DNA from 2 places in the Ureibacillus sp. FSL E2-3493 genome. Region 2 is predicted to be linked to the other one. Evidence: riboswitches for the same ligand, from Rfam matches in the RefSeq annotation. Region 2 holds a riboswitch; the other holds the start of a gene.
The links. Region 2 has a riboswitch for FMN ahead of MHH69_RS06835 (ECF transporter S component). Riboswitches for the same ligand answer to the same signal wherever they lie in the genome.
Positions count from the first base shown of each region.

Region 1: it holds a riboswitch for FMN, as region 2 does, so the genes downstream of both, ribE (riboflavin synthase) here and MHH69_RS06835 (ECF transporter S component) in region 2, are expected to answer to the same signal.

Region 1 covers NZ_JBBOPK010000001.1:2,920,898-2,937,794, reverse strand. The annotation lists gene MHH69_RS15210 (fumarate hydratase) at 1-1,027, opposite strand, end outside; gene MHH69_RS15205 (SE1561 family protein) at 1,211-1,408, opposite strand; gene MHH69_RS15200 (MFS transporter) at 1,803-2,981, shown strand; gene nspC (carboxynorspermidine decarboxylase) at 3,103-4,242, opposite strand; gene MHH69_RS15190 (saccharopine dehydrogenase family protein) at 4,243-5,469, opposite strand; gene MHH69_RS15185 (MIP/aquaporin family protein) at 5,917-6,729, shown strand; gene glpK (glycerol kinase GlpK) at 6,778-8,268, shown strand; gene MHH69_RS15175 (GntR family transcriptional regulator) at 8,472-8,849, shown strand; gene MHH69_RS15170 (DUF1648 domain-containing protein) at 8,863-9,963, shown strand; gene MHH69_RS15165 (CPBP family intramembrane glutamic endopeptidase) at 9,975-10,766, shown strand; gene rlmD (23S rRNA (uracil(1939)-C(5))-methyltransferase RlmD) at 11,028-12,389, opposite strand; FMN riboswitch at 12,584-12,717, shown strand; FMN riboswitch at 12,861-12,994, shown strand; gene ribE (riboflavin synthase) at 13,118-13,756, shown strand; partial or broken gene ribB (3,4-dihydroxy-2-butanone-4-phosphate synthase) at 13,780-14,370, shown strand; gene ribH (6,7-dimethyl-8-ribityllumazine synthase) at 14,434-14,901, shown strand; gene pdaA (delta-lactam-biosynthetic de-N-acetylase) at 14,970-15,761, opposite strand; gene recX (recombination regulator RecX) at 15,918-16,727, shown strand; gene MHH69_RS15130 (YfhH family protein) at 16,720-16,897, shown strand, end outside.
Region 2 covers NZ_JBBOPK010000001.1:1,332,524-1,349,420, reverse strand. The annotation lists gene MHH69_RS06885 (LysM peptidoglycan-binding domain-containing protein) at 1-263, opposite strand, end outside; gene MHH69_RS06880 (RecQ family ATP-dependent DNA helicase) at 382-1,827, opposite strand; gene MHH69_RS06875 (helix-turn-helix domain-containing protein) at 1,830-2,861, opposite strand; gene MHH69_RS06870 (ferredoxin) at 2,967-3,215, shown strand; gene MHH69_RS06865 (DUF1129 family protein) at 3,268-3,939, opposite strand; gene MHH69_RS06860 (PadR family transcriptional regulator) at 3,923-4,264, opposite strand; gene MHH69_RS06855 (enoyl-ACP reductase FabI) at 4,462-5,238, shown strand; gene MHH69_RS06850 (TlpA family protein disulfide reductase) at 5,290-6,012, opposite strand; gene glnA (type I glutamate--ammonia ligase) at 6,160-7,494, opposite strand; gene MHH69_RS06840 (MerR family transcriptional regulator) at 7,536-7,931, opposite strand; gene MHH69_RS06835 (ECF transporter S component) at 8,195-8,773, opposite strand; FMN riboswitch at 9,029-9,195, opposite strand; gene MHH69_RS06830 (hypothetical protein) at 9,294-10,499, opposite strand; gene MHH69_RS06825 (RNA polymerase sigma factor SigX) at 10,489-11,025, opposite strand; gene MHH69_RS06820 (hypothetical protein) at 11,291-11,596, opposite strand; gene MHH69_RS06815 (ATP-binding protein) at 11,782-13,557, opposite strand; gene MHH69_RS06810 (response regulator transcription factor) at 13,550-14,266, opposite strand; gene ccsB (c-type cytochrome biogenesis protein CcsB) at 14,477-15,664, opposite strand; gene MHH69_RS06800 (cytochrome c biogenesis protein ResB) at 15,661-16,897, opposite strand, start outside.

The DNA of each region.
Region 1 (16,897 bases), 1.6 Mb from region 2:
CTTTAAGTTCACGAATTTGTTCTTCAGTAATTGGTGCAGTAAGTTCTACTACTTTACTTTCTGAATTTGTTTCAGCTTTTGGCTCATCACGGAATGTAACTTTTTCTCCTTCTTGATAATGCCATTTTTTAATTTCACCAGTTGTCGCATCAATATCGATGGCCATACGACGGTAAGCCCAACAGTTATAAGCAACGGATACATAGAATGATGCCGGGATACGGTGCATAATGCCAATTTTACATCCTAGTAATGTTGCTTCACCTCCGAAGCCCATTGTACCAACGCCGAAAGTATTCGCTTTTTCAACGATATATTCTTCTAATTTTGCTAAATCAGGGTTTGGATTGACATCGTCAACGGGACGGAATAATTGTTCTTTTGCAAGATCATATCCAGAAGAACGGTCCCCACCGATTCCAACACCGATAAAACCAGCTGAACAGCCTTGTCCTTGTGCTTGCCATACAGAGTGTAAAATACATTTACGGATACCATCTAAGTCACGTCCAGCGCGGCCTAAACCTTCTAATTCGCATGGTAAACTGTATTGGATGTTTTTATTTTCACACCCGCCACCTTTTAAAATTAATTTAACTTCAATATAATCTTTCTCCCATTGTTCAAATTTCACAACTGGAAGTCCGTCTCCTAAATTATCTCCACTGTTTTTCCCAGTTAAAGAGTCAACTGCATTTGGACGTAATTTAGCATCTTTAGTTGCTTGAACAATTGCGTTTTTAATAGCAGCTTTAATTTCTAATTGGTTAACACCGATTGGAGTTTTTACTTTAAAAGTAGGTAAACCTGTATCTTGGCAAATAGGTGAAACGTTATCTTCTGCCATAACGATGTTATTTGTAATCGTGTCTAAGCTCATTGCAGCACGTGTTCCGGCATTTTCAGCTTCTTTAGCTTTTTTAATCGCACGGCGAACGTCTGCTGGTAAATTAGTGGAAGTTTCGCTCACTAAGTCATAAAGACTTTTTTCTAATGTTTGTAAATAGGATGTCGCTACTTGAGACATTTATATTCCCCCCAGAATATTAAAGAAATTTACTCTCAATTCTATTATACCTTTTTCATTTCACGAAAAAAAGAGAGATAGAGAGTTAAGGTTTTTATTCTATCATTTTTTAATGGTTTAACTTTTCTTTCCAATATAAAAACCATCCGAATAGTTTCAGATGGTTTCATTCGATTTCATTACTTATTCTTTAGTTGAATCGTTACGGTGATTGAATTGGTCCATTTTTTCTTCAACATCATCGATAATTTGAATGAGTCTGTCGATATCCTCAATATCTGCAGTTTCGGGATCAATGGCATCTAAAACTTCAACAAAAATTTGAAGACGTTCTTTTAAGTAATTCACTTGTTTGTTTTTATCTGTAATAGGGTTCGACATAATTACACCTCTTTCGTCATGACCATCATAGCGAATTTGGCGTTATTGTTCAAATATTATGTGGAAAAGAAGGGGGTAATTTTAATTGTAAAGAAAATTATTCTGAATATTTACAAAATTGAATTTATATGATAAGTTATATTTAACTAATCGAAAGGAGATGGTCGAAAAGAAGATGCTCACTCTACGAAAAAGAAGGAGGGAGTTTAAACAATTTTTCGGCTATCGAATGGCCGAAACGTAGTTTATTCAATCAATTATGGAGTTAACTGAACTGTAGAAACCTTAGTGATGCAATGTCACTAAGGTTTTTTTATAAGCTAAAATGTAGGGGCTATTTATTTCCTTCTATGGTAACATATTCTTAGTTTGTAGTTTTAGTTGGAGGAAAATTATGATAGCAACTGAAAAGTATGTACAACGTAGATTTTGGATTTTGGTAGCAATTGTATCAATTTCAGGTTTCTCACAAGGTATGCTATTACCACTTATTTCGGTTATTTTTGAAAGCGATGGTGTATCATCCGCTCTTAATGGTTTAAATGCTACAGGGCTATACATAGGAACGCTATTAATATCACCATTTGTCGAAAAGCCACTACGTAAATTTGGTTATAAACCGATTATTATTATTGGTGGAGCTGTTGTTTTTGTTTCTTTATTTCTCTTTCCTTTATGGCAAAATGTGATGTTTTGGTTTATTTTACGAATGTTAATCGGTATCGGAGACCATTGTTTACATTTTGCTACTCAAACATGGCTTACAAGCACATCACCAGCTGAAAGTATCGGAAAAACGATGTCCATTTATGGATTATCCTTTGGCGTAGGATTTGCGGTAGGACCGTTAATGGTGAACTTAATAAAAATATCTGAAACGTTCCCATTTATTTTGTCATCTGTACTTTGTTTAATTGCTTGGTCTTTTGTTTTCTTTGTTCACAATGAAAAACCAGAAGCATTAACAGGGGATAGTAAGGAAGTGAAAAGTTTCCATCGATATAAATTATCATTCAAATATGCATGGATAGCATTTTTACCGCCTTTCGTATATGGCGTATTAGAAACTTCTTTAAATTCTCTATTCCCAGTTTATGCTTTAAGAAAAGAATTTAACGTTTCTATGGTATCAATAATATTAGCTGCCTTTTCAATAGGTGGTATACTTACTCAAGTACCAATAGGAATATTGGGCGATAAAATAGGTCGAAGAAAAATTATATTAATTACCTTTTTAGGTGGGACTTTATTTTTCGGAATTGGAAGTTTGTTTGAGCATTCTGAGTTCGTTATAGCGGCGGTATTTTTACTAGCTGGTATGTTCTTAGGATCTATGTTCTCTCTAGGAATAACATACATGGCGGAACTAACGCCGAAAGCTCTATTGCCAACGGGGAATTTATTATGCGGTATTTTCTTTAGTGTCGGCAGTTTAGTAGGGCCAACTGTTGGTGGATTATATCTACAATTTATCCATAACTTTAGTTTCCTATTATTTATATCAGCTATTTTGTTTGCTATGTTTCTTATCGTATTAATCTTTGGAAAACAAATGAAACAAGTAGCAAATTAAATTGAAAGTAGAGAAGGGTACATGTCAGAAACAAACTGATATGTATTCTTTTTGATTTGGAGAGTTTTCCTTTAAAAAAATAAGCTAACTCAATAATTCTGAGTTAGCTTATTTGTGCTTATTAAGATAATCTATTTCGGTAGTCTTCATAACCAAACTGACGTACGACTTTTACGCCTTCATCTTCGTTATATAAACAAATGCTTGGTAAGTTTACACCATTGAACATATGGTTTTTCACCATTGTATAGTGAGCCATATCGGTAAATACTATTTTGTCACCAGCTTTTAATGGTTCGTCAAATGAGTAATCGCCAATTACGTCACCAGCTAGACATGTCATACCACCTAGACGGTAAGTATACGGTTTGTCATTTGGTGTACTCGCGCCAATAATTTGGGGACGGTAAGGCATTTCTAATACGTCTGGCATATGACATGTAGCAGAAGTATCTAAAATGGCAATTTCCATTCCGTTTTTCACTACATCTAGGACAGTCGTTACTAAGTAACCAGTATTTAAAGCAATTGCTTCTCCTGGTTCTAAAATAACTTTCACGTCATATTTTTCTTGCATGTAGTTAATTAATGATACAAGTTTGTCAACATCGTAATCTTCTCGGGTAATATGATGACCACCGCCGAAGTTAATCCATTTCATTTGATGTAAATATTCACCGTATTTTTCTTCGAAGTGTACTAAAATACGCTCCAATACGTCTGAACCTTGTTCACACATCGCGTGGAAGTGGATACCTTCAACGCCGTCTAATTGATCTGGACGGAATGAATCAACAGGTATTCCAAGACGAGAATTGATATAACATGGGTCATAAAGTGGTGTTTCAACTTCAGAGTAACCAGGATTTACACGTAAACCGATCGAAACGTGCTTGTCCAAACTTTGTACTTTTTCTTTATACTTGTTTAATTGGTCAAAGGAGTTGAACACGATATGATCCACATATTTTAAATATTCATCAATTTCATGTTCTGCATAAGCTGGTGCATAGGCATGTACTTCTTTTCCGAATTCTTCATAACCTAGGCGGGCTTCAAATAAAGAACTTGATGTAATACCTTTTAAATATTGACGCACCATTGGGAAAGTAGAAAACATGGAGAACCCTTTTAGTGCTAGTAAAATATCACAACCTGTACGATCTTGTACAGATTTTAATATTTCTAAGTTACGTAATAGCAGGCGCTCGTCCACAACATAACTTGGAGACGGCGCTGTATTCCAATCAATTGTCTTCATTTACTTCGCCTCTTCTTTATCAAGGCTAAGGTCCACTAATTCTGGGTTATGGCTTTCTTGCCATGGTAAGCCCCATTTATTTAAAGCTTCCATGAATGGATCTGGATTGAATTCTTCCACGTTCCATACACCTGGTTTTTGCCATTCGCCATTCATCACTAACATTGCACCAATCATTGCAGGTACACCTGTTGTGTAAGAGATAGCTTGACTACCTACTTCACGGTAACATTCTTCGTGGTCACAAACGTTATATACATAGTAAGTTTTTTCTTTACCATCTTTTATTCCACGGAAGATACAACCGATATTTGTTTTACCTTTTGTACGAGGTCCAAGGGATGCTGGATCTGGTAAAACAGCTTTTAAGAATTGAAGTGGTTGAATCATTTGACCTTCAAATTCGATTGGTTCAATAGATGTCATTCCTACGTTTTCTAAAACTCGTAAGTGAGTTAAATATTTTTCAGAGAATGTCATCCAGAAACGAATTTGTTTAATGCCTTTAATATTTTTTGCTAAAGATTCTAATTCTTCATGGTATAGAAGGTACATATCTTTAGGTCCAATTTCAGGGAAGTTATAAACTTCTTTAAACTCTAAAGGTTCAGTTTCTACCCATTTGCCTTCTTTCCAGTAACGACCGTTCGCAGTAATTTCGCGAATGTTGATTTCTGGGTTGAAGTTTGTTGCGAAAGGATAACCGTGGTCACCAGCATTCGCATCTAAAATATCGATGTAATGAATTTCATCGAAGTGATGTTTTAGAGCGTAAGCAGAGAATACGCCAGTTACACCTGGATCGAATCCACTACCTAATAAAGCTGTAAGACCAGCTTTTTCGAATTTTTCTTTGTAAGCCCATTGCCATTTATATTCAAATTTAGCTGTTTCAGGTGGCTCATAGTTTGCAGTATCAACATAGTGCACACCTGTCTCTAAACATGCATCCATAATTGTTAAGTCTTGATATGGTAAAGCAACGTTAATTACCACATCTGGTTTAAATCCATTGATTAATTCAACAAGTTCGTTAACATTATCCGCATCAACTTGTGCAGTGTGGATAATTGTTTTACCGCCGTCTAATTTTTCCTTTAAAGCGTCGCATTTTGACTTAGTTCGACTAGCGATCATAATCTCCTCGAACACTTCTGAATTTTGTACACATTTGTGTACGACTACGCTAGCTACACCGCCAGCTCCAATAATCAATGCTTTACCCAATTCTTTATAACCCCCAAATATTTTATTTTTTTAAAACAAAACGATTATACACAATAATGTTGAGGGTATCAAATAAAATTAGGTTTCAGTTGTTTATTTCATTGTAGAAAGATAAAGGATATTGGAGAATTTTAACTAGTTTTGAAGAATATTATCCTAAAGATGAAACTATTTAATGTATAATAGAGTCAAGTTTTTAAAGAATTTTACTCATATTCTTTCAAATATAATAGTTCGTTTGAGCAATAAAGATTGGACAATCCTTCAAAATTTATTTGTTACGACAACGAATAAATAAATTTGTCTAAGCGTAATTATGAGTAAAAATGATAGCGTTTCCATTCATTTTTTTAGTTTGGAGTACAAAAGGGAAACACTTATTGCCCTTATACCTTTAAATAATAAAAGGTGTTTCCTTATTATTTTAAAACAAAGGAGATGTTGAAGATGTCACCGTTTTGGGGAGAAGTTTTAGGGACGATGATTTTAATTTTGTTTGGAGCAGGTGTTTGCGCGGGCGCTAATCTAACGAAGTCCTATGCAAAAGATGCCGGCTGGGTAGTCATTTCGATTGCTTGGGGGCTAGGTGTAACATTAGGGGTTTATGCCGTCGGAAGTATTAGTGGTGCCCATTTGAATCCGGCAGTAACAGTAGGTTTAGCATGGACGGGTGATTTTGCTTGGAATGATGTTCCACTATATATTCTTGGACAATTAATCGGAGCATTTTTAGGAGCATGTATTATTTTCCTTCAATATTTACCTCATTGGAAGGAAACGAAGGATCCAGGTGCAAAACTAGGCGTATTTTCTACTGGACCGGCTATACCTCATACGTTTTCCAATTTGTTAAGTGAAATTATTGGGACATTTGTATTGCTATTAGGTCTGCAATTTATCGGAGCGGGGCAATTTACAGAAGGGTTAAATCCAATTGCTGTAGGGCTTCTAATTGTTGCCATCGGTATGGCCTTTGGAGGTACTACAGGTTACGCTATTAATCCTGCCCGGGATTTAGGCCCACGTATCGCCCATGCAGTTCTTCCGATTGCTGGCAAAGGGTCTTCAAATTGGAAATATTCTTGGATACCAGTTGTTGGTCCACTGCTTGGTGGCTCTCTAGGTGCATTATTCCATAAAGCTGTATTTAATAATACGATGACGACTGAATTTTGGATTGTATTAGTTGTGACAGTACTTGTTTTAGGTATTGCTTATTTTATGAGTCCAAGAAATTTAACAAGTAATGAAATGCTTTAAAAGACAAACGAAGTTAAAAATGAACTATAGATAGGTGGGAACAGGAAAATGGGAAAATATATTTTGTCAATCGATCAAGGAACAACTAGTTCAAGAGCAATTCTTTTTAATAAGCAAGGAGAAATTGTCCATAGCGCTCAAAAAGAATTTACTCAACACTTTCCAAATCCAGGGTGGGTTGAGCATAATGCCAACGAAATTTTAGGTTCGGTTTTAGCTGTCATTGCTTCTTGCTTATCAGAAGCAGACGTTTCTCCTGAAATGGTAGCAGCGATAGGGATAACAAATCAACGGGAAACAACGGTTGTTTGGAATAAAGAAACAGGAAATCCGATTTACAATGCAATTGTTTGGCAGTCACGTCAAACAAACGATATTTGTGAGGAATTGAAAAGCAATGGATATAACGAACTTTTCCGTTCCAAAACGGGATTATTAATCGATGCTTATTTCTCAGGAACGAAAGTGAAATGGATTTTAGACAATGTGGATGGTGCAAGGGAACTTGCTAATGAAGGAAAGTTATTATTCGGTACAATCGATACTTGGTTAATTTGGAAACTGTCTGGCGGTAAAGCCCATGTGACGGATTATTCCAACGCATCCCGAACACTTATGTATAATATTTACGAATTAAAATGGGATGAGGAATTATTATCGATTCTTGATATCCCAACATCTATGTTGCCTGAAGTTTGTCCTTCATCAACAGTGTATGCGACTACCGATAAAGAGCATTTCTTCGGTCAGGAAGTACCAATTGCTGGGGTGGCTGGAGACCAGCAAGCAGCATTGTTCGGCCAGGCATGTTTTGAAAAGGGGATGGCAAAAAACACTTACGGAACAGGCTGCTTCATGCTCATGAATACTGGTGAGAAACCAGTTAAATCTGTCCATGGCTTATTAACAACGTTAGCATGGGGATTAAATGGCAAAGTAGAATATGCGCTAGAAGGAAGTATTTTTGTAGCCGGATCTGCTATTCAATGGTTACGTGACGGTTTACGTATGTTTAATAATGCTGCTGACAGTGAGCAATATTGTAGAAGAGTTGATTCAACGGACGGAGTTTATGTTGTTCCTGCCTTTGTTGGATTAGGAACGCCTTATTGGGACAGTGAAGCAAGGGGAGCAATATTTGGTTTAACGCGCGGAACAACAAAGGATCATTTCGTTCGTGCTACAGTGGAATCATTAGCATATCAAACGAAGGCTGTTCTCGATGCGATGGAAAAGGATTCAGGAATTTCATTGAAAACATTACGTGCCGACGGAGGAGCTGTTAAGAATAGTTTCTTAATGGAGTTCCAAAGCGATATTTTAAATGTTCCAGTAGAAGTGCCAAAGGTAAATGAAACAACGGCGCTAGGAGCAGCCTATTTGGCTGGATTAGCGGTTGGCTTTTGGGAAAGTCAAGAAGAAATTGCATCCCAATGGGCAATTGACCAATCTTATGAGCCGAAAATGGACGAAGCGAAAAGAAAAGAATTGGTCGACGGTTGGGAAAGAGCTGTTGCAAGTACGCGAACATATAAATAATTCTCGTTTTAGAAATTAAGCTAGATTATTTAGAGATCACTTAAACATACCTTTAAAGGTGGTGTTTTGTGATCTCTTTTTTATGGCCAGTGGAGGAGGCATAGATGCTTCCTCTTTTTTCACTTTGTTAAATTCGCTTTTTGTTCTATACATTATAGAACAGTTCTGTTATAATAAATATAGAACAGATTGGAGGGGAATTCGTGATCATTCGAATAGAAACAACTTCAGATGTCCCAATTTATACACAATTAACCAATCAAATAATCGAAGGGATTGCCCGAGGGGACATTCAATATGGTGAATCGTTACCATCCGTACGAGCGTTTGCAGCAGACTTAGGCGTTAATATGCATACGGTAAACAAAAGTTACCATGAGCTAGAAAAGAAAGGGATTATTAAAATTGTCCCTAAATCCGGTGCGATTATTTCGCCAGGTGAACATGTCACTAATGAAACGAACGAAAGAATTCTTTCCGTAATAAAACCTATTATTGCTGAAGCACTCGTGCTAGGAGTAAAAAAAGAGGAAATTCAAAATATGATTTTTTCTATTATGGAAGAAATGAAGGAAAGGTAAAGGAGGAAATAACATGGCGTTTTTAGTTTTTCTTATCATTACTTTATTTATAGCTGTCACTCAAATCGTTATTCCGTATTTAGTTAAAAAGACGGTTATTTTTGGTGTGACAATACCTGAACAATATATGAACGATGGGGCAATTAAAAAGTTGAAAAAGCAATATGCTATTGCAGTTGCCCTTATATCCATTGTGTTACTAACAGGTTATTCAGTTTGGTCATTAACTACTGAACCACAGGAAGAACAAATGGCGATTATCGGTATGTTAATGGAATTTGGAATTCTTCTCATTAGTTTATCTTTATATATTTACTATCATGGGAAAACGAAACAATTAAAAATTCAACATAAATGGGTAGAACATTTAAAACAAGTGAAAGTAACGGACTTATCCGTGCGAAAAGAAGATGAAATGTTACCGTGGTATATCTATTTATTACCCATCATTACGACGTTAGGTTTAATGAGTTATACAATTTTTAACTATGATATTTTACCGCAACAAATACCGACCCATTGGGGACCAAGTGGGGAACCGGACGCTTTTACAGAAAAATCGCCTCTTTCAGCAATACAACACACATTACTATTATTAATTATGCAATTAATGTTCTTAGGTGTTCATGTCGCGACGAAAAATTCTGGTATTAAGTTAAGTGCATCCAATTTAGCTGCATCTAAAAATCGTCAATTAACTTTAAGAAAATATTCAAGCTGGTTTCTGTTCTTCGTCATGTTAGCTTGCACTATATTAATGAGTTTTTATCAACTAACAATGATTCATCCTGAATTTGCAGTAGGTAGTATAAAAATAATTTTACCTTTTGCTTTCTTATTTATTGTATTAGCTGGCTCACTTATTTTTGCATTAAAAGTAGGTCGCTCTGATAAGAAGATAGAAGGAACAATTGATGAGAAGATTATGGAAGTAGATGAAGATCAATATTGGAAAGGCGGTATGTTTTATTTCAATAAAAATGATCCATCCATTTTTGTAGAGAAACGTTTTGGAGTAGGATGGACTATCAACTTTGCTAATCCAGTGGGTTACTTAATTGTTTTTGTACCGTTAATCATTATTATTATCATTTCTTTCGTTATGGGAGGGTGAGGTGCCGTTTCTTGAAAAAAGTAGATTTAAAAATTTCATTAATATTAGCATTTATCTGCTTAATTGGTGGGTTCTTTTTAGTACCATACCAGTTAGAAATGTTGCAAAATACTTCTTCGGATCAATACGATTCGTTAATTAAAACAATCCCAATCCCTATTTATATTTTATCGATGATAAGTTCGTTGCAAATTGCTATTTTTTCATTTGTTTTATCTTTTATCGGGATAAAACTAGCGAGGAAAGTAGGATTTAAGTTAAATATTTTCGATTCGTTTTTCAGTAAAGAAAAAACGAAGATAGATTTGAAAAGTACTTTAATGGCAGTGGGCTTTGGCGTAATTACAGCCTTTGTTTTAGTTGGGGCAGATCAATTTTATTTTCAACATAATATTGAAGCTATTGGTAAAGGGCAAGCTGAAACTTCAGTGATAGGTTTACTCGCGGGAATTTTCTATGGCGGGGTGTTCGAAGAAATTATGCTAAGGTTGTTCTTCATGAGCTTATTAGTATGGCTTATGATGAAACTCTTTAGACGCAATCAGCAAAGCTTATCAAATTCTTTCTTTTGGATTGCTATTGTAATTGCTTCATTATTATTTGCAGCTGGCCATTTACCTGCAACGGTTATGGTATTTGGGGATTTAACAGTAGAATTAATTATAAGATGTTTCTTGCTAAATGGCATTGGCGGTATATTCTTCGGGTATCTTTATTGGAAAAAGGGATTCGAGTATGCAGTGTTAGCCCATATGTTTACACACATTGCATTACAGCTGTTGTTTATTCCACTATTGTCATGATAGTTGCATGAACTGTCTTTAAATAGGAAAAAGAGATGACTAGGTCACCTCTTTTTTAATTAATTCTTTTAAAACCACGTGCTCTGCACGTGTGAAAATATACTTTTAGAGTGGTATTAGAAATGGAAATAAAAACTCCTATTGATATAATGAAAATAGCCGTCAAACCAAATTCAAATCGAGAAGAGTTTTACTCAATGTCGAGCGACAATAGTCTATCAAACACAAGATGGAATTGGAAGTATCACATAGTTTTTATTATTATTTCTTTTTCAATGTTAATTTCGCTACGATTTCAACCCTTGCAGTTTGAGGAAACATATCTACTGGTTGAATGTAGTCCACGTTATAAAACTTCGTTAATTCCTGTAAGTCTTTAGCAAAGGTGGACGGATTACAAGAAGTATAGACAAATCGTTTCGGTTTAATTTTCAATACGGTTTTGATGAAGCTTGGTGCAAGACCAGTCCGGGGTGGATCGACAGTAATTACGTCAGGGATAAATCCATCCCGTTTCCATTTTGCCAACCATTCCTCTGCTGTACCTGTATAATAGCGAACATGTTTATATCCGTGATTTCTTGCATTTTTCTTAGCATCAACAATACTTTCAGGAACAACATCCATACCGCGGACTTCCTTTGCTTTAGGTGCTAGCCATAACCCAATTGTCCCAACCCCACAATAAGCATCTACTACTTTTTCCTTTCCAGTTAACTGGGCAGCTTTTTTAATTTCATCATATAAATGAACCGTCTGCTCAGGATTAAGTTGAAAGAAAGCGCGGGACGATAAGTCGAAGGCAAGTTCTCCTAAATTTTCATGAATCGTTTCTTTACCATATAAACTAATCGTTTCATCTCCAAAAATAAGGGAAGTTTTTTCTCGATTTATATTTTGGGTAATCGAAACGATACTCGGATCGATTTTTAATATGCGCTCGATTAACTCTTTCTTATGAGGTATATCTTTTCGTGTCGTCACTAAACAAACTTGGGTTTCGCCTGTTTGAACAGCTGTGCGAACGACAATTGTGCGAACTAATCCGTCCAACGATTTCCCATCGTAAATGGAGATATTTAGCTTTTGTAATATTTTTCGAGTCCCTACAGTGATTTTGGACGTTAGGGGATGTTGAACAGCACAATCATTAATATTTAATAATTTATTTGTCCCTTCAATATATAAACCTGCATAAACCCGTTTCCCTTCTTTTCTTACTTGGAAGGAACTTTTATTTCGATAATGCCAAGGGGTGTCCATCCCAAGGGTAGGGCGGATATCCGTCGTTTCAGCAATTGATTTAACGTACTTTTCTAATGCTTGTATGACCATATCCCGTTTTTCTTTAAGTTGCCCGCTATATGTTAAATGTTGCAGCTGACATCCTCCACATTCATTGTAAACAGGGCAGCTTGGCTCTTGGCGGTCTTTCGATACTTTACGGATGTTTAAAATTTCCGCTTCAGCAAAATTTCGCTGTACTTTTGAAACTTTTACAGTTACTTCTTCTCCAGGTAATGCACCTTTTACGAATACTACATTTCGTTTATAAAAGCCGACCCCTTCACCATTAATACCTAATCTTTTAATCGTTAAAGGAAATTTTTGACCAATTTCCATTACTACATTTTCGCCCAAAAGCGTTCACGTCCTTTATTTTGTTCATTTAACCATTATATCGAAGCACTATTTGAAAGCAAATGAATAAATTCTTCCTTTAAGTAAAAATCTATAGAGATACGTTTAGTGTTATTTTAAAATAAGTTATTAGCAATTATTTTGAAATCGTGTTATTCTTATTTCAATTAAATAAATTATTCCTTCGGGGTCGGGTGAAATTCCCAATCGACGGTGATGAAGTGAAACTTCTAAGCCCGTGAGCTTGTTATAAGCAGGATTTGGTGCGAATCCAAAGCCGACAGTATAGTCTGGATGGGAGAAGGAACTATTATAGATGTACCATTAAAATTGTTATTTTTAATGGTTTATTTGCTATAGTATTTTTTCTTTTTCAATCCCGATTCATTTCTGAACGGGATTTTTTATTTAATAGTTTAAAATTGAATACGGTTAAGCTTAAGATATATCTTAAGCATCCTTCGGGGTCGGGTGAAATTCCCAATCGACGGTGATGAAGCGAAACTTCTAAGCCCGTGAGCTTGTTAAGAGCAGGATTTGGTGCGAGTCCAAAGCCGACAGTATAGTCTGGATGGGAGAAGGATGAATTTTGGCACTTTTTGAAAATTAATTTCAAAAGGTTTATTTCGTTACGCCATTTTTTTTAAATACTCCCAACTCCTTAGGACATTTTCTAAGGGGTTTTTTATTTTTAGAAAGAGGTGAGTAGATTGTTTACAGGCATAATTGAAGATAAGGGAAAAGTAGTTGGGATTAAAAAAGATATCGACAGTAGTCAATTGACCATTGTTACACCCAAAATTGTGTCTGATGCTAAATTGGGTGATAGCATTGCGGTTAATGGTGTATGTCTGACGATTACCCACTTAACTAGTGAAGAAATGACTGTAGATGTCATGCCAGAAACAGTAAAGGTAACAACGATTCATACGTTAAAATTAGGAGATATGGTCAATTTAGAACGGGCAATGAGTGCCAATGGCCGATTTGGTGGTCATATTGTTTCAGGACATGTAGATGGTGTAGGAACGATTAGAAGTAAAAGACCGGTTTCAAACGCAGTTTACATTGAAATTGAAATACCTAGAGAACTTATTGAAAATTGTATACCTAAAGGTTCTATTACAATTGATGGGACAAGCTTAACGCTATTTCAAGTATCCAGTAATACTGTTACAGTATCCCTTATTCCTCACACGTATGCAGAAACGATTTTAGGCATGAAAAGTGTAGGAGATAAAGTAAATATCGAAACAGATATGTTAGGGAAATACGTTTTACATCATTTAAGAAAAACGGATAATACGTCAAATATATCAATAGAATTTTTAAAACAAAACGGATTTTAACTATAAAAACGGTGGTGGAGAAAATGATCAATACAATAGAAGAAGCTTTAGAAGACTTAAAAAAAGGAAAGCCGATTATTGTTGTGGACGATGAAAATCGTGAAAACGAAGGAGATTTAGTCATTCTAGCTGAATTTGCCACACCGGAAAATATTAATTTTATGGCGACATTTGGTCGAGGTTTAATTTGTACACCGATTACGGAAGAACTGGCCAATAAACTAGAATTATTTCCGATGGTTGAACATAATACGGATAATCATCAAACAGCTTTTACAGTAAGTATCGATCATATGGAAACGACAACTGGAATCAGTGCGTATGAGCGATCCTTTACGATTTTACAAATGATTAAAGAAAATGCTAAGCCAGCCCATTTCAGACGTCCGGGTCACGTATTTCCGTTAATCGCAAAAAGAAACGGAGTGCTCGAAAGAAGAGGACATACTGAAGCAGCTATTGATTTGGCAAGAGCTTGTGGCAGCGTTCCGGCAGGTGTTATTTGTGAAATCATGGCTGAAGATGGAATGATGTTACGCCTTGACGGCTTGAAGGATTTTGCAACAATGCATCGATTAAAAATTATTACGATTGAAGATTTAGTTGGATTTCGTTCAAAACAAAAAATTGGATAACACATTTTAAGACAATAATTTTATGACGAGGAGAATAGAACAATGGGAAAACGATTTGAAGCACAATTAATAGGAACAGATTTAAAAATAGGGATTGTTGTAGGACGTTTTAACGAGTTTATTACAACAAAATTATTAGATGGTGCCCTTGATGGTTTAAGAAGACATGGAGTAGATGAAGAAAATATTGATGTAGCATGGGTACCAGGAGCGTTTGAAGTACCATTTATCGCTAAACAAATGGTTGAAACAGGTAACTATGATGCGGTAATTGGGTTAGGTACAGTAATACGTGGAGCAACAACTCATTATGATTATGTTAATAACGAAGCAGCAAAAGGAATTGCTAGCGTTTCATTAAATTCAAATGTGCCAGTAATTTTCGGGATCGTAACAACAGAAAACATCGAACAAGCAATTGAACGTGCAGGTACAAAAGCGGGCAACAAAGGTTATGATTCTGCTGTTTCTGCCATTGAAATGGCCAACTTGAAAAAAATGTTTAAATAATGAATAGAAATCAATGCTTTTAACAAAATAAGTGCCAACACGCCTACTTTTCGTGTTGGCACTTTTTATTATTCTAATACGGATTCCATGACTAAATCGTCAAGGGAACCAAAAGTATACCCTTGTTTTTTCGCTTCTTTTATAAATTTCGGAAGGGCATCGGCATTATGTTTTGCCACAGTATGCAATAAAATTAATGCGCCTGGGTGCAATTGGTTCATTAGTTCATCGTAAGCATATTCCCACCCTACATTGGAATCAGCATGCCAGTCTACAAATGCTGTATCCCAGAACATGTGGGTATAACCGTGTTTATTTCCAACTTCTAAAACTCTTTCGTTAAATATACCTTTTGGTGGACGTACATAATGGGTACGTTTAATTCCGGCAACTTCATTTAATTTTGAATCGAATTTTTTCCATTCTTTTACAAGTTCTTCGTCGGATAACTTAGACATATCTGGGTGTCCATAGGAATGATTCCCGATAATATGACCTTCTTTAATCATTCTTTTTACTAAATCCGTTGCACTTGTTAAATAGTGCCCCGTTAAGAAAAAGGTTGCTGGAACATTTTCTTCCTTTAAAGTATCCAAAATACTTTCTGTATATCCGTTTTCAAAGCCGTTATCAAAGGTTAAATAAATAACCTTTTTGTTTGGGTCTCCTCGATAAAATGCGCCATACTCTTTTAACATGCTTTCAAATTTTGCCCCCGCATCTGCCGGCTTTCCATCTTTTGATTTACTAAAGCCCCAGTGATAGGAGTTTGCGTTAGCAATATCTGGTTTAATAAAACTAAAGGCAAAGAAAAATGCGATTGCCCATAATGTTAAACGAAAAATGGGATGTTTCCACATAAAAAATTTTAGCCTCCTTTTTGCTTATATTGTGCGAAAACTGTTCCTTTATGCCAATGAATATTCGCTTATCCTAGAAGGAAATGATTTAACAAATGAACGGCAATGAAACGAACTTAAAAAAAATGTATACTAATGCTTAGAAGGAGTGTTTGTATGCAAGTCATATCGAAAATAAGCAGACAGAAAAACAATCCAGAACGATATAATATTTATTTAAATGAAAGTTATGCCTTTGCTGTTGATGAATCGACCCTTATTAAGTTTGGTTTAACAAAGGGAAAAATACTCGAACAATTTGATATCGATGAAATTACATATGAAGATGAAATCGCAAAAGCGTTTAATCGTGGGTTAAATTTTTTAAGTTATCAAATGCGCAGTGAATTTGAAGTGAAAAAGAAATTGTTAGATGCAGGCTTTGGAGAAGCTGTTGTGTTAGAGGCCATTCGGAAGTTGGAGAAACTTGGTTTTTTAAATGATGAAACTTATTCGAAAGCTTTATTAGAAACAAAAAAGAAAACAGCCAAAAAAGGGCCGAGAGCGATTAAACAAGATTTGATGAAAAAGGGAATCGATAAAGATACTCAAAGCAAAGTACTTGAATCTTTTACTTATGAAGAACAAGTGAATATTGCGATGGAGCTGGCAGAAAAAACAGTGCGGGCAAATAGTAAAAAGACACCGATGCAAATAAAACAAAAGGTGCAAGATCTTTTAATGCGGAAAGGTTATTCCTTTTCAGTTGTAAACGAAATACTTGACCAAATTCGTTTAGAGAGAGAAGATGATGATTGGCAACATTTGATTGAACTACAAGGGGATAAACTGTGGAAAAAGTATGCTGCCAAGTTAACAGGTAATGAATTGCGAATGAAAACAAAACAAGCCTTATACCAGAAAGGCTTTCCAATAGAAGTAATCGATCGTTATTTAGATGAAAAGGAGCAGGAAGCAAATGGCTGAAAAAAATTATGCGGAAATGACGGAACAAGAATTAAGAGAAGAAATTGCCAACTTAAAGGAAAAGGCTAGAAAAGCTGAACAGCTTGGGATTGTAAATGAGTATGCTGTATATGAGCGAAAAGCAACGATGGCTGCTGCTTATTTAATTGACCCGAAAACAATTGTACCAG
Region 2 (16,897 bases):
TTTGTTTGAAACTCAACGAGTGTATCGTTATTTTTTTCTACTTCTGCTACTTCATGTTTACCTGGATCATAAAAAGCAGATACGTATATAAGTAACAATAATGGAATTCCAAGTAGTAAAATAACTAGTGCATTCATTAATGAAAATTTTCTTTTTTTCTTTATTTTATTTCGATTAGATCGTGACATTCTAGATTTTTTTTCTTCCATTTCGATTGTTTGACGATGCTCTTCGATTTTTTCTCTGTAATCTTCATTACTCATCAGTGCCACCTCCAAAACTATCTTTCTCTAATTATGACGAAATTTCTTTAAAATGTAAATAATCGAGGTGAATATTTTAATAGATTTTTGTCGACAAATCGATATTTTTAACATATATTTACGAAAAACCTAAAAGAATCGTTTCGAGTCTTTTTTTCCAAGAAACCGCCGTTTCATCCTGTTCGAAACTTTCCCGTTTTTGAATAATATTGTGATAATCTAACCCACAACATTCACAACAATCTGATGGTTTTTCCATTAAATTTTGTCCAAAATAGTGGACAAGCTTTTCTCTCATGCAACTTTTTGTTCGAATTAAATTGACTACTTCTTCAACAGCTCTTATTTTATCAGTTTTCATCGTTAATAATTGATGTTTCACTTCATTTGGATGGATTTGGTGCATCCAATAATCTAACACTCGATATGCCGTCTCAGAAATTTCCCCATTTTGAATCATAGTTGAAGGGGATTCATTCCTCCTACGATACTCTAGATAAAGATCTACGTGTACTTCATTTGGAAAATCATCGATTCCGACAAATTTCGCAAACTCATCGTCTCCATCCGCAAAAAGAAGAATTGCAAGAGCATCCTTTCCATCTCGGCCTGCTCGTCCTATTTCTTGCATATAATTGGCAACATTCGATGGGATTGATTCATGGATAATTTGCCGAACATTTTGTTTATGTACGCCCATTCCAAAAGCATTCGTCGCAACAATCCATTCTAAGGAACCGTCGATAAACTGTTGTTGAATGAATTGTCGATCTAACGTATCTTTCCCACCATGATAGGCAGCCGTTGAAATTCCCATTTGAAGCAATCTTTCACTTATACTTTCAGTTTTTGATCTAGATTGGGTATAAATAATTCCCGGACCTGCTGTTTCCAACACGTGTTCCAAAATCCAATCCAATTTTTCCTCTCTGTTTTGAAACAATACTCTACCCATATGAATATTCGGACGATCAACGGAATGAATAAATGTAAATGGTTCATTCATCTTTAAATAAGATTCGATATCACCTAACACTTTTTGTGTAGCAGTTGCCGATAAAGCTAAAATTGGTGGCCGATTCGCTTTATCCATCACTTCACCAACTCGTAAATAATCTGGTCTAAAATCAAATCCCCATTGGGAAATACAGTGAGCTTCATCAACAACAATCAATGATAACTCCATTGAATTTAACTTCTGTTGGACTTGGGGTTGCAATAACATTTCAGGTGAAATAAATATAAACCGATATTGGTGTAAATGTTGTATCGTTACTTTTTTCTGAGTGGCGTTCAAAAAAGAATTTAAGGCCACTACCCTTTTTTCCTTCAGTTGTTTAATTTGATCAACTTGATCTTGCATTAACGATAATAATGGAGAAATGATTAAAACCGGTTTGTTAAATATATATCCCGGAAGCTGATAACATAATGACTTCCCCATTCCCGTAGGCAACAACGCAATGACATCCTTACCTTTTACAATTTGCTCAATAACTTCTTTCTGGCCGGGACGGAAGGATGTATAGCCAAAATGATGTTGTAAAACTTTCTCAAGTTCCATCGTTATTCCCCCCTCGCCAATACAAGTCGTATTTGAAAATAGGATAAATGAGGAACCACTTCATGTAAAATCTTTAGTTTTCTCGTATTATAATCATCGACTGCCGTCATTACTTTTTTAATATCTTCTTTCGAAATAAATTGTTCGATAGAAAAATCGGGATCATTCATCGCAATTTCAACGATATGGTCTTCAATCGTGCTAACCTTTAACCGGCGGATATGACTAATTTCTTCTATTAAATACCCTTTACGGAAGAGTTCGGCTGTTTGATGAGCAGAACCACTTAAAGGAATAACGACTCGAATATCTTTTGCAAGTTGATTTAGTAATAAATATTGCTCCGGATGATTTGAAATTTGGGTAATCCAACTATGTAAAGTAGAAATATAAATTAATTGAACATCCATTTCAGATAAATTTTCTTGATAACTGATTTGCTGCCATGTAAGGCCAGCCGTTTGAAAACCTGCCAAGCGGTTAATGACAATCGATTTTGCCCGTTCTTCTACTTTTGAACTTTCAAGACTCCCCACTATTTCGTCTAATAACGTTTTTTGTAAATTACCTTCTTTATATTGATTTATAAGTAAAAACTGTCGAACCCAATGTTGAATATGATCGTCCTTTTGAATAGGGGTAAAAGACATTCGACCTGCCCCATGGTGAGAGAGGGATTGCACAATCAATGAAAGTCTAGCAAAAAAAATATGCTCATTCCCTCTATAATACCACCCATTAAAATAATACTTTTCCCTATCCTTTACAAATTCTCTTGCACTATCTGTCAGCTCATAGCTACCTTCATCATGGACGATTAAATAATGTTCTTCTATTAATGAATTCAGTTTCTCGTCGTAATGAGGTCTTGACAATTTCGGTAAAATACTAAAAAACTTATGTAAATGATATATTCCCACATCTTGTATTGTTTGGCCTGAACGTTTACCTTTTAGTAAATGGAAAGGTGCGGAAATCGTTCGTTCTTGATTGAAATTGTGGAAAATTTGTAAAAGAATTTGTTCAAATATCAAAAATCAACCCCTCCATTTCGTAGTATTATGTTGAAAAGTCGATTAAACAGTTTTAGAATAGAAAAGAAGCTTGATTGGAGCGCACGTTAAAAAGGAGAGAATACTATGCCAAAATATACAATTGTTGATAAAGATACATGTATTGCTTGTGGCGCTTGTGGTGCTGCAGCCCCAGATATTTATGATTATGATGATGAAGGAATTGCCTTCGTTATTTTAGATGATAACATGGGTACAGCTGAAGTACCAGAAGATCTACTAGAGGATATGCAAGATGCATTTGAAGGCTGTCCGACAGATTCTATCAAAGTAGCAGACGAATCATTTGAGGGCGATCCTTTAAAATACGAATAATTCATTCATATAAAAAGGTAGGAAAGGGATTTACCCTTGCCTACCTTTTTGTTTATTTTGCTTCACGGGTTTTTTTAAATAAATAGGATGCTAATATTAAGAAACAGCCAAGTCCGAAGGCAGTATAATAATGTATATCAATAGCCGGTCCAAAAGGTTTAACAAAAATATTTAAAAGTATAACACCTGCCCAAACTAAACTAAATAGTATGCCTAAACCCCAAGTAACTTTGTTTTTCTTTTTCTTGCTCGTAAATGCATTCTTTTTTAATACAGCAAATATAAAATAAATGAGACCGACTAAGCTTCCAATAATTAACACGATAGAGACTGAAGCCGTACCTAAATAAATTGTAGAGCCTTCCTTTAAAATTAAATCCGGAGCACCCCAAGCCACTAAATACCAACCAAATAATGTTAATATGATTTCCAAACTAAATCCCATTATTTTTTTTACCGATTCATTCGGAAGGGATTCGATAATATCTTGAGCGAGTTGTTGAGGTGCCTTTCCAAACACTTCCTCTGCCTTTTTCCCTTCTTTTTGTGCCTCGAGTAAGTGGTCTAACATTTCCAGCAACACTTCTTCCGTCGCCTTTTCATCTTTAAATGCATTTGTTCGAATATACAGAAGCATATTTTCATAATACGTTTTATTTTCGGGTGTTAATAAATTGCGTTTTTCATTATTTTGTTTCACCATTTTTTTAATTGTTAACGTCATTCTCATCACCTCTTAATATATTTGTAATAGGCCTACTTAATAGCTCCCATTCCTTACGAATTGATTCAAGGGCCACCTTTCCTTTATCGGTTAAAGAATAATATTTCCGATTTGGGCCAGTATCGGATGGTCGCATTTTTCCGTTAATCCACTGACTTTTTTGCAAACGTAATAATACGGGATAAATCGTACCTTCACTTATATCCTTTAAACCAAGCTGCTGCAGTTTTTGTGACAATTCATAGCCGTATACTTCTTCTTTTTCAATAACCGATAAAACACAACCATCTAAAATACCTTTTAACAACTGACTTCGTATGGACAAAGCGATTCTCACCTCACTATTTTGCTTTACAAGATACCCTCTGTTTAATACTATATTGCATAACAAAATAGCAGTCAACTATTTTGTTATGCAAGTTACTTAAATAGCATTGATTTTTAATGATAGAACTGTTAAACTGAAATTAGTAGTTGGTACTAATAACTGATATAACATTATTCGATAAAGGGGTACATTGGATGGACATTTTACAGTTAAAAGATAAAAATATTGTCGTAATGGGTGTTGCAAACGAGCGTAGTATCGCTTGGGGAATTGCAAAGAAGCTTTTAGAAGTAGGAGCAAACGTAATCTTTACTTATCGAAAAGAACGTTCAAAAGGAAAAATTGAAAAAGTTTTAGCTGATTATACAGAACATAAAACAGCTGTTATCGAATGTGATGTAAATAGTGATGAAAGCATTTCAAAAGCCTTTACTCAAATTGGTGAACAATTCGGTGTCATTCATGGAATTGTGCATTCCGTTGCCTTTGCCCATGCAGAAGATTTAAAAAATCGTTTTGTTGAAACATCTCGTGAAGGATATGCCTTTGCTCAAGATACAAGCGCATATTCGTTAATTGCAGTGGCAAAAGCGGCCCTACCATATATGACAGAAGGTGCTTCCATCGTCACAATGAGTTATTTAGGTGGACAACGAGTGCTTGAAGGATATAATGTAATGGGTGTTGCAAAAGCTGCATTAGAATCTGCAATGAAATATCTTGCATCAGATCTTGGTTCCGAAGGTATACGTGTAAACGCAATATCTGCAGGTGCTATTCGTACGTTAGCAGCCAAAGGTGTACCAAGCTTTAACACAGCATTACACAAAATCGAAGAACTATCTCCATTGAAACGTAATACAAATCAAGAAGAAGTAGCAGATATGACTCTTGTTATGTTAAGTAACTTGTCACGCGGTGTTACGGGAGAAACGATTTACGTTGATTCTGGATATAATATTATGGGATAAAATTTAGGACTTCACTATGCATACTTTGCATAAAGAAGTCCTATTTTTCATTTACTTACTTAATTTCTCTAATAATAGCTCTTCTGTAACCGGACCAATAATTTGTTCTACAATAATTCCCTCTTCATTCACAATAATACTCGTTGGGATTGTAAGAACTTCATAAGCAATGGATGTATTCCCGCCTTCATCTAATAAAATAGGAAAGGTAATACCATGTTTGTTTGCAAATTGTTTCACTTTCTCTTTGTTCGTTTCTAAATCTGTCGCATTAACGGATAAAATTTCTACATTATGTTCTTTAGCATAACTTTCATAAAAATGTTGGATTGTAGGCATTTCTTCTACACACGGAGGACACCACGTTGCCCAAAAGTTAATGAATATTTTTTTTCCCTTTAAATTTGAAAGTTTCACTGTGTCACCAGCTAATGTTTTCAATTCAAAATCAGGCGCTTTCGTATTCATCGTTCGAACTTCTGGTTGTATACTTCCCTCTTCATGAGCATCATTATGGTCATGAGCATGGGCATGTCCTTCTTCTCCATGGGTATCACCGATAACCGGTTCTTCAATGATTCGATAAGAAATAGTAGGATTATCTCCTCTAGACCCTTCGTCTTCACTTGGAAGTTCTTGCAAAAGATTCGATTGGATTGCCTCATCAATAGTTAGTGGAGTACCTTTCGATTCAGCCATATTTGTATATATTGTAATGAAAAGAACAATGACAATGAGCCCCGTTAAAACAGCAGATAATAATTGTTTTCTCAATCAATAACTCTCCTATTTCATGCATGATTATCATTAGTATATGAACTTTATTAAATATCATGTAAAGTTCTTAAAATATAAAAAACCCCATTAACTAATACTCCAAAATAGGTGGAGTATTAGCAATGGGGCATTTACAACAATAAATTAATACATTTTTAAATATTGGTCACGTTCCCAAGGATGTACAACTGTACGGAACATATCATATTCAATTTCTTTCGCCTCTTTAAAGTTCGAATAAATATGTTCGCCTAGAGCACCTTTAATCACTTCATCTTTTTCTAATTCTTGTAAAGCTTCTAGTAGTGATCCCGGTAAACTTTCAATACCAGTTTCTTTCAACTCAGCCGCATTCATCACATAAATATTACGATCTACTGGAGGAGGAGGTGTTAAACCGTTACGGATTCCATCTAAACCAGCTTCTAAAAGCACTGCTAAAGCTAAGTAAGGATTCGCTGCTGGGTCAACTGAACGTAATTCAACACGAGTAGATAATCCACGAGATGCAGGAATACGAATTAACGGTGAACGGTTACGAGCAGACCAAGCAATATAACATGGTGCTTCATAGCCTGGTACTAAACGTTTGTAAGAGTTTACTAATGGGTTTGTTACAGCTGTGAATGCTTTCGCATGTTTCATAATACCTGCCATGAATGCACGAGCAGTATCAGATAGCTCTAATTCTGCATTTTCATCCCAAAATACATTTTGGTTTCCTTTGAACAATGATAAGTTCGAGTGCATACCAGAACCGTTTACGCCGAATAGTGGTTTTGGCATAAATGACGCATGTAAACCGTGTTTACGAGCGATTGTTTTAACTACTAATTTGAAAGTTTGAATATTATCACACGCTTCTATAGCATTTGCATATTTAAAATCAATTTCGTGTTGTCCAGGAGCTACCTCGTGGTGAGAAGCTTCAATTTCAAAGCCCATTTCTTCCAATTCTAACACGATATCACGACGGCAGTTTTCACCAAGGTCAGTTGGTGCTAAGTCGAAGTATCCTCCATCATCATTTAATTCAAGAGTTGGGTTACCTTTTTCATCTAATTTAAATAAGAAGAATTCTGGCTCTGGTCCTAAGTTGAAACTTGTAAATCCTAGTTCTTCCATGTTACCTAATACACGTTTTAAGTTTGAGCGTGGGTCACCAGCAAATGGTGTACCATCCGGATTTACAATATCACAAATTAATCGGGCTACTTTCCCTTTTTCCGCTGTCCAAGGGAAGATAACAAAAGTATCTAAATCCGGTTGTAAGTACATATCTGATTCCTCAATACGTACAAAACCTTCAATGGAAGATCCGTCAAACATCATTTTGTTATCTAAAGCCTTATCTAATTGGCTTAAAGGAATTTCTACGTTTTTAATCGTACCTAAAATGTCTGTAAATTGTAGGCGAATATATTTTACGCCTTTATCTTTCACAATTTGTTTAATGTCTTCTTTTGTGTACTTAGCCATCTTTTTCCACACTCCTAAAATTTTAAATTAAAAAATATAATTTACTCACCCTTTACTTGAAAAAAGCGAGATAAATCCCCTTGCCTTAATGATGCCTTTTGCATAATTTGTGCCTGTTGCATTTCCTCACGTAAAATCGCGCGGAGTTCTGCGTCAGAAATAGATAGTTTGTTAGAAGATTTCACATTGTTGTTTTTTCTCATATCAAAAACTTTTTTAATTCCTGCCATGTTAATCCCTTGATCGAGAAGTTCACGAATTTCTAATAATGCATCTACATCATCTAATGAGAACATTCTACGATTGCCTTCTGACCTTGCAGGCTCAATTAATTTATGTTCCTCGTAATATCGAATTTGTCTCGCAGTTAACTCCGTTAATTGCATTACCATGCTAATAGGGAGTAACGGCATTGCTCTTCGAAACTCTCGACTCATCGACATCTCCTCCCTTTCATAGCATTATTTTAAACTATGTTATGTATAATAGCAATACTATGTTAGAAAAAATAACATATGAAATTTAGATTTTTTTTATCGCAATTTTAGATGGAACGAATTCCCTATATAATCAAGGGCTTACGACATAAAAAACGAAAAAACCCAACGCTTTCACGTTGGGCCATTCTGTATCAATTTTTTCAAATAAAAAAGCTGTTCATTATCGTCATAGTTTATGACATGAATGAACAACTTTTGATTTATAGTAAATATTGTGCTCGTTGATTTTCGATCCAAACTTTCATTGTACGGAATAATAAAACCGTTACAATCATGAGCATAATTCCTTTTATAAAGTTAAATGGTAAAATACCTAACACAATCGTTTCTTTCATATCAAAAGTACCCCATCCAAGGAAGTAAGAATACATAGGTAAAAAGGCTACATAGTTTAATAGACTCATTCCTACTGACATAATGACTGTACCTGCGGCTAACCCTAAAATTAATCCTTCTAGTTTAGGTATCTTTTTATAAAGATAGTAGACAGGTAAAATAAATAAAATACCTGTAACAAAGTTGGCCATATGACCTACCGGAACCCCTGTTGGTGTCCCTGAGAAAATCCAATCTAATACATTTTTAAACAGTTCGACTAAAATTCCAGCTAACGGTCCCATTGTAATTGCTGCGATTAAAGCTGGTGTATCACTAAAGTCGATTTGTAAAAATACCGGGAAGCCCGGTAAAGGGAAGTTTATTAGCATCAGAATAAAAGAAATACTACTTAACATGGCAATCGTTACAAAAGAACGTAACTTAAGGTTTTGATTTTTCATTTACTTTCTCTCCTCTTTGCTGATTCAACCCGCAAGAAGAAAGGACAGCCTTCATCTATATTCGCCTTCTCCATGAAAAATCCCTTATGCAAAATTGCATAAGGGAGAAATAGGCACATTAAAAATAAGAAAATAAGTATGCGAAAACAAGCGTATTATAAAGGGTACGCTAAATAAAAGTAAAGTTATACGACAATGTACAAACGATACTTCCACATACAGTTTCCTATCCACAAACGAATATAGAGACCGTACCTTCACCTTCTCCCATCCAGACTATACTGTCGGCTTTGGAATCACACCAAATCCTGCTCTAAGTTGAGCTCGCGGGCTTAAGAAACTATATTGCAATCCTCCGATGTAAAAGAGAATGAGTTTCTATTACCGCCGATCGGGAATTTCACCCTGCCCCGAAGATGAATCAATATTATTTTTTAACATTATATCTCGAAATTGAAATATTGTAAAGATAGTTCAATAGGAAAAACTTTTCCTTTTATTTCCTATTTTCAAACGCTATTTATTGAAAAACTGTTGAATATGGTATTTCATTTGCACCGACCGGCATTGGTAATGTTGTAGTAAAATCAAAACCTTGCCATTCGGTTTGGGTTACATTTTTAAATTGTACGTTCATATTGAAATTTGCTGCGGTTAATAAAATTCCTTCAATCATTTTCATCGCTTGTTGTTGATCAAGAGTCATTAAATCCAATTGTTCAGTGAATGTTACAGTAACCACATCCTGTTCAACCGTTACATCGTAATCAACATCCGGAACAATAACGGATTGATAAACATCATTTGTGTTTTCTTTCATTGTAAGAATCGCTTCTTCTACGGTTGAATAAAAAGCTCTAAAGTTAGGCACTAAATAGCTCTGACCATCTGGCTGTGTAAATTGATAATAGTTGTATTGAGTCGTTTCACCATTCAATGGAATTGGTGATGATTCTCCTACTTCACTGAATATAAAGGGTGAACCAGTTTCATCTAATTGAACAACTTCATCATAATGATCTCCAAATGTATCTACTAGTGATGCTGTATAAGTTGTAAGTGAACCAGTTCCAACATCATATAATTGATCACTTGGTAATGTGTGAACAACTTGATTATCCCGTTCAGTAATTTCCCCGTCATACGGATGATAATTATGAAATCCAATAGCCTCTTCGTTAAACAATGGTGCATATTTGTTATATAGCTCAACCCCTGTAGGTTGACTATTACCAAAATCCTCCTGAATTCTTTCATTTGGAATTAAAACGGTTACAGGGATACTATCTGCAGCATCACTAGCTAATCCTAATTTAAATATCGTATTTCCTTCAATTTGATCAGGATAAACAGCTGTACGAAGATCAGCCATCTCAGTTCCCATTATATTCATTTCTTCACTAGATTTCGATTCCTCTGATTCAATCATAGAGTTCTTAGAAACACTAGAGGAATCGTCTGCTCGATCCATTACGGTAGTTTCTTCAGAAGTATGTTGGTTCATCATTGACGGAACTAATATAGCGATTAAACAGACTGCAGCTATTGAAATGGCCATCGGTATCCAATTAAATTTCTTTCTAGTTTTCTTCAAAGGCTCCTCATCAAAAAGTCCATCTTCCTTTAGTCGTTGGAGGACTTCATCTTTTGAACGTTGATCATGAATTTTCGGTACATTGGATAATAGATTTTCAATTTTGTCGTCATCCCATTGGTCATGAGTCATGTTGATTCGCCTCCTTTTTGGATGTTGTTAATAACTCACGAAGTTGTTTAATGGCCCGATGTTGTGTTGTTTTAACTTTTCCTTCCGTCCAATTTAAAACCGCTGCTGTTTCCGATATAGATAATTCTTGGAAATATCTCATAATGATGACCATCTTTTGATCACCAGTACATTTTTCTAAAGCGGTTAATAACTGCTGCATTTCGTCATTGAGCTCGGTAAAACTTTCAGGAGATTTAGTTGGTGATACGAGTTGTTCTGTTTCCCAATTAAAAGCATTAAAACTGTGGGAAGAACGAACAGTATTTTTTCTAAAATAGTCGATGGCTACATTTTTTGCAATGGCAAATAGCCATGTTTTCTCTGAGCTTCTCCCCTGAAATCGCTCGTAGGATTTTAATACTCTTACATATACTTCATGGGATAAATCTTCTGCAATGGTTCGATTTTTAACTAAATAAATTAAAAATTGAAAGACATCTTGATGATACAATTCATACAAACGATGGAATATGGACTCTTTCAAACTATCAGTCCTCCGTTCCTATTAATTTTGTCGTATACAACATAGAAAAGTTTCATTAATTCAAGATATTTTATAATTTCTATTAAAATTATTCTATATGGTCATTATAAGTGCAAATATCGATGATATACATAAAATAAAGGAAAAGGTTGTCCATTTCACTACAATCTTTAAGGACAACCTTTATTTTAACGGTTTTACATTTAATGGTACAACTAAAATAAAGAACAATTTTTATTTGACGATAAACAGTCCACGAAACTGACTATTCCTTTTGCTCAAATTGTTTTGCTACTGTTTCAATTACATTGACTCTTCTTACTAAATCTCGATAACGCATTTGTTGTTGCGCTTTTTCTTTTGTAACTCTCTGTTGTTCTATATATACCTTTTGAATTTCCGAATGAAAGTATTCAATATCTGATTGATTACTCGATAAATTAGCTGCACTTTGAAGTACCAGCTTTTTAGTCTTTAAATCCGATTCTAAAGAATTAAGTTTGTGAATTTCTTCTTGTACACTCGTACATTCATTTATCAAATCTTGAAATAGATCGAGAACATGCCCCATTTCAACTATTCCCCTTTCCACACAATTTGGTTTTCTACGATATCTCTTTATCTTATGAATATTATTTCCGAAAAAACTTCTAAATAATGATGTTTTTTAACAATTGGAAAAAGGGGCTATTTAATGTCGTTCTTCCAATATAAAAAAGGCTAGAAACATTGACGTTTCTAGCCTTATCACTTTTCTTATAATGGTAAAAAGAAGGTGAAAGTAGTTCCTTCTCCAACTACACTATCTACATGAATATTCCCTTTATGGGCTTCGACGATGTTTTTCGCAATGGCAAGACCTAACCCTGTTCCCCCTTTAGAACGTGTTCGAGCTTTGTCCGCTTTATAAAAACGTTCAAAAACATAAGGTAGATCGTCTTGTGGAATTCCCTCTCCAGTATCCGAAACTTGGATTTTTGCATAGGATAATTCTTGCGTTAAGGAAACCGTTACACTTCCCTGTTCGGAAGTATGTCGAATCGCATTATCAATTAAATTCGTTAACACCTGTTCAATTCGATCTTCATCCATACTTATTTGAACATCCTCAGACAACTCTGTCTTAAATTGAAGATGAACTTTCCTTTCCTTTGCAACCTGGGTAAATTTTTGCGTAATTCTTTCAATAGCATGCACAATCGGAACTTCGTCTTTAAATAAATTTGTATATCCCGATTCCATGCGAGCTAAATCTAACAAGTCATTAACTAAACGTCCCATTCGCTGAGATTCATCATAAATGATGCGAGTCATTTCACTCCGTTCTTCTTCGTTGGACACTACATCATCTAATAACGCTTCAGAATACCCTTGCAACATCGCAATAGGTGTTCGAAGTTCATGGGACACATTCGCAATAAAATCGGAACGTAATTTTTCAAGACGGGATTGTTCGGTCATATCGCGAATGACCGCAATGGCCCCACGAATGGATAGTTCACTATTTTTTAATGGACTAATCGTAATTCGATAGTAGGAACCACCTATTTCAAGGTCTTCTTCTAGCTTATCTTCAAAATTTAATACATGATCTAGCATTTCAAAAATTTCCTTAGGAATAGGACTGTCATTTTGCCCTTTTTTCCCTATAAACCATTTTTGAAGTAATTTATCAGCAGGAGGGTTACTTAATAATATCGTACGATCCCGGTTAAATGTAATCACACTATCGGTCATTGAAGTTAAAACACTTGCTAACTGTTCTTTCTCCTGGTTAATCACTTCTAAATGATGCTTTAATTGTCTACCCATTTGATTAAAAGCAACGGCTAATTGGCCAATTTCATCATTTTGAGTAGTAGGCAACGTTTCATCAAATCTCCCTTTTGCCAATTCAAAGGCGTGTTCACGCATTTTACGTAATGGCCATGTAATACGGGAAGATAGGAAGAAGGCAAAAAACGTTGTTAAAACAAAGGCAATAAAAGCTGAAAGGAAAACGATTTTCGTCGTTTCCTGGGATGTTTCATGCAATGCCTTTGGATTTTGATAGATGAAAATTGCCCCGTGAACTTCATCATCACTTTTTAATGGATAACTTAATACAACATAAGTTTCCATTTTCTCTTCATCCGTTTGAGAAGGTAAAATCATTTCATCGATAATTGGTTTATCCGATTCATAAATTTTATCGAAGGCTTTGTTTTTTATAATACTATTTTGAATTACTTCTTCGTTTGTTGCTGTTTGAAAGGATGAAACGACTTTTCTTTCATTTGAAGCAAGGAAAGCATTGGTATCCTCCGTTAACATTTCTTCGATAATTTCATCTGTTAACTGCTCTAAATCATAATTATCAACGATACTAGCAATCGTAGAGGCTGTTTGGCTTAAAGATTTTTCTGCTTGTTCACGATGATAATCTTCTAAAAACTCCAACATTAAAACCGTAAATACGAACAATACAAATGAAACGAGAAGCAATATGGTAATCCATAGCTTCCCGACAATACTTCTCCATATTTTAATCATTGATTACCTCAAATTTATAACCTACGCCCCAAACCGTTACAATCATCTTCGCTGCATTCTCCGATACTCGATTTAGTTTTTCGCGTAAACGTTTTACATGGGTATCGACTGTTCGTAAATCACCAAAGAAATCGTAATGCCAAACTTCTTTTAATAATTGTTCTCGGTCAAATACTTTATCTGGAGATTTAGCTAAAAAATATAACAGCTCGTATTCTTTTGGCGTTAAGTTTACTTCCGTACCATCGGCAGTAACACGATGTGCATCATGATCGATAGTTAAATGTGGGAAAACCACTAGATCCTTTGAAGTAGACGGACTTGAAACGGGTGAAAACACAGCTGAACGACGTAAAATTGCTTTAACACGTAATACAACTTCACGAGGACTAAATGGTTTTACAATATAATCATCTGCACCTAGTTCGAAACCTTGTACTCTGTTAGCTTCTTCACCTTTAGCAGTTAATAATATGATAGGTGTTGTTTTCTTTTCTCGTAATTCTGAACATACTTGTAGTCCATCTTTTTCAGGCATCATAATGTCCAATAGTATACAATGATAGTCTTTCTCTAAAGCCATTGTAAGGGCGATTTCACCATTTTCAGCTTCATCTACTTCATACCCTTCACGTTCTAAATACATTTTTAATAAACGTCGAATACGGTCTTCATCATCTACTACTAATACAGAAATATTTTCAGACATAGGTTTTACCCCTCTCATTCTTTCTCTTTACTATTGTACATTTTCATATTAAAAATTTAAAGGAGATATAACAAAACTTCCACAGTTATGTCGTTTTGAAAGATTTTTGAAAATAGATTAGAGAAAAATTGTATGATTATTTGAAAAACTAAATTCTATAAAGAAAGTTCTTCCCATTAATGAGAAGAACTTTCATCCATTAACTTACTCTTAAGCGTAAGAATGTAAACCTGCAATTACTAAGTTTACAACTATTAAGTTGAAAAGAATGATGGCAAAGCCGATACATGCAAGCCATGCGGATTTTTTACCTTCCCAACCTTTAGATAAACGTAAATGTAAGTATGCCGCATAGAATAACCATGTGATAAGCGCCCATACTTCTTTTGGATCCCATCCCCAGAAACGGCCCCACGCTTCTTGCGCCCAAATCATGGCAAATACAAGGGCACCTAAACTGAATATAGGGAAACCAATTAATACAGAACGATAACCAATTTCATCTAATAAATTTAAATTTACTTTTTTAACTAATGGATGAAGCATACTTAAAATACTTCGACGAGTAATTAATCGGATTAAAATATAAAGAATTGAACCGAACACAAATGACCAAAATACAGTTGTTAATTTTTGCGCATTAATAACTGGCGCTGTTTCAACAAACGGTTCCATCACGTCATCCGTTAATAGTACGTATTCATTCATTCCGAAAACAGCTGGCATATTGTATGTGATTTCTTGTTGTGCTCCTTCTTTATCCACATAAGTAAACGCTGCTTCATAACCAATACTTTTGAAAATCACTGTTGCTAAAATAAATCCAATTACTAAAACCATAAAATAAAGAACAGCTTCTAACCAGAAACGGCCTTTTGATTTCACTTGAGGATCGGTATCTTTTAGTAAGTACAACAATCCTGCAACTGCACTAATTGCTAGAACCGATTGACCAAGGGCAGCCGTAATAACGTGAATCGTTAACCAATGACTTTGTAAAGATGGCACTAATGGATCCACATCATTCGGGAACATAGCCGCATAACCGATAATTAATAGCGCAATCGGTAATGCTATAAGCCCAAGGGCAGTTAAACGATACATATAGTAAATAAGAATGAAAGCAGCAATGATAAACATACCAAATGCAGTCGTAAATTCAAACATGTTACTTACAGGTGCATGTCCTGTATAAATCCATCGCGTAATAAAGTAACTTAAGTGGGCTAAAAATCCGATAATCGTTACGATCATCGCTAATTTGCCCCATTTATCAGCACGTTTTGCTGCACCATCCGGTTTTGAACTTTTAATCGCTCCACCGAAGAAAAATGTTCCGACTAAATAAGCAACAAATGCAACAAATAACAGATTTCCACTTATATCAATTAAACTCATAAAGTGCTGTCACCTTCCTTTTCTTTTCCTTCACCTTCGCCATCTTTATCCTCTTCTCCTTGATCAATGTATGGAGGCAAGTGGGCAAAATCTGATAAAGCATTTAAATCTTTCTTTATACTAAACCAGTTTTTGTTTGTATGGGCTGCAAGGCGAATTGTACCATCTTCCAATTGTTCCACCCAAACACGTCGGTGATTCCAATAAGAACCGATGACTACACCTAACATAAAAATAACGCCACCAATTGCTAAAATTGGAATGGTACTATCTTTATGTACAGTTAAACCAGACATATCTCTAGTTTCAACACTTTGGAATTCCATTTTATACGTGTTATTACCATTTGGTTCAATTGTTTGCTGAATCGCTACAAAGCTTACTTCCCCTTCTGGTTTATCAGGTGTTACCATTTTAAATATAAATGCTGGATTATTAGGGGTTGGTGTAGCTGTTTGCGGTTCTCCATTTTCAAATCCTGAGAAGTCAGGATAGAAACCTAATAATTCTACTTTTGTTTGATCATTCAATACATATTCTTTTTGAGGATTTGTTAGATCGATACTAACAGCACCTAAAGATTCGCCTGTTTCCTTATTTGTTAGCTCGAAGTTCATCGTTTTCAGTTCATTTAAACGGAAATCCATTTGATAAAAGGAAAATCCATCATGTTGTAAAGGATGATTGACTCGAATGGAGTATTCTTCTACTAACTCTAAATTTTCAGCTTGACCCGGAATTGCATCTTCAGACTGTTTATATAATTTCACATCAGTTTGATAGTTTTTCGCTACGACATTAACACCTTGCAACTCTTGGTTTTCTGTCTTTTCATTATCGTGCATTTCTAAAATGAAATCTTCATTTTCGATAAAGTAACCATCCATTCCTGGAACTGCCCGAGTTTCTCCTTCTCGAATCCACATCGATTCGTCCACATAAAAACCAGGTACAAGTCGAAGCATCACACCAAACAAGAATATGATCAAACCAACATGGTTTATGTAAGGGCCATAACGGGCAAAACGACCACGTTCAGCTAAAAGCGCATTGCCATCTCGGCGAACTTTATATTTTAACGCTTTCATTTTTTCTTCTATTAAATTTAAAGTTTTGGATGAATCCCCTTCTGTAACAGGACCTTCCGCAATGATACGTTGTCGCTTCATAAAACTAACATGTCGTTTAACACGTTGATTTTTTAAAGAGCGATGTAATGGTAGACCTCTATCG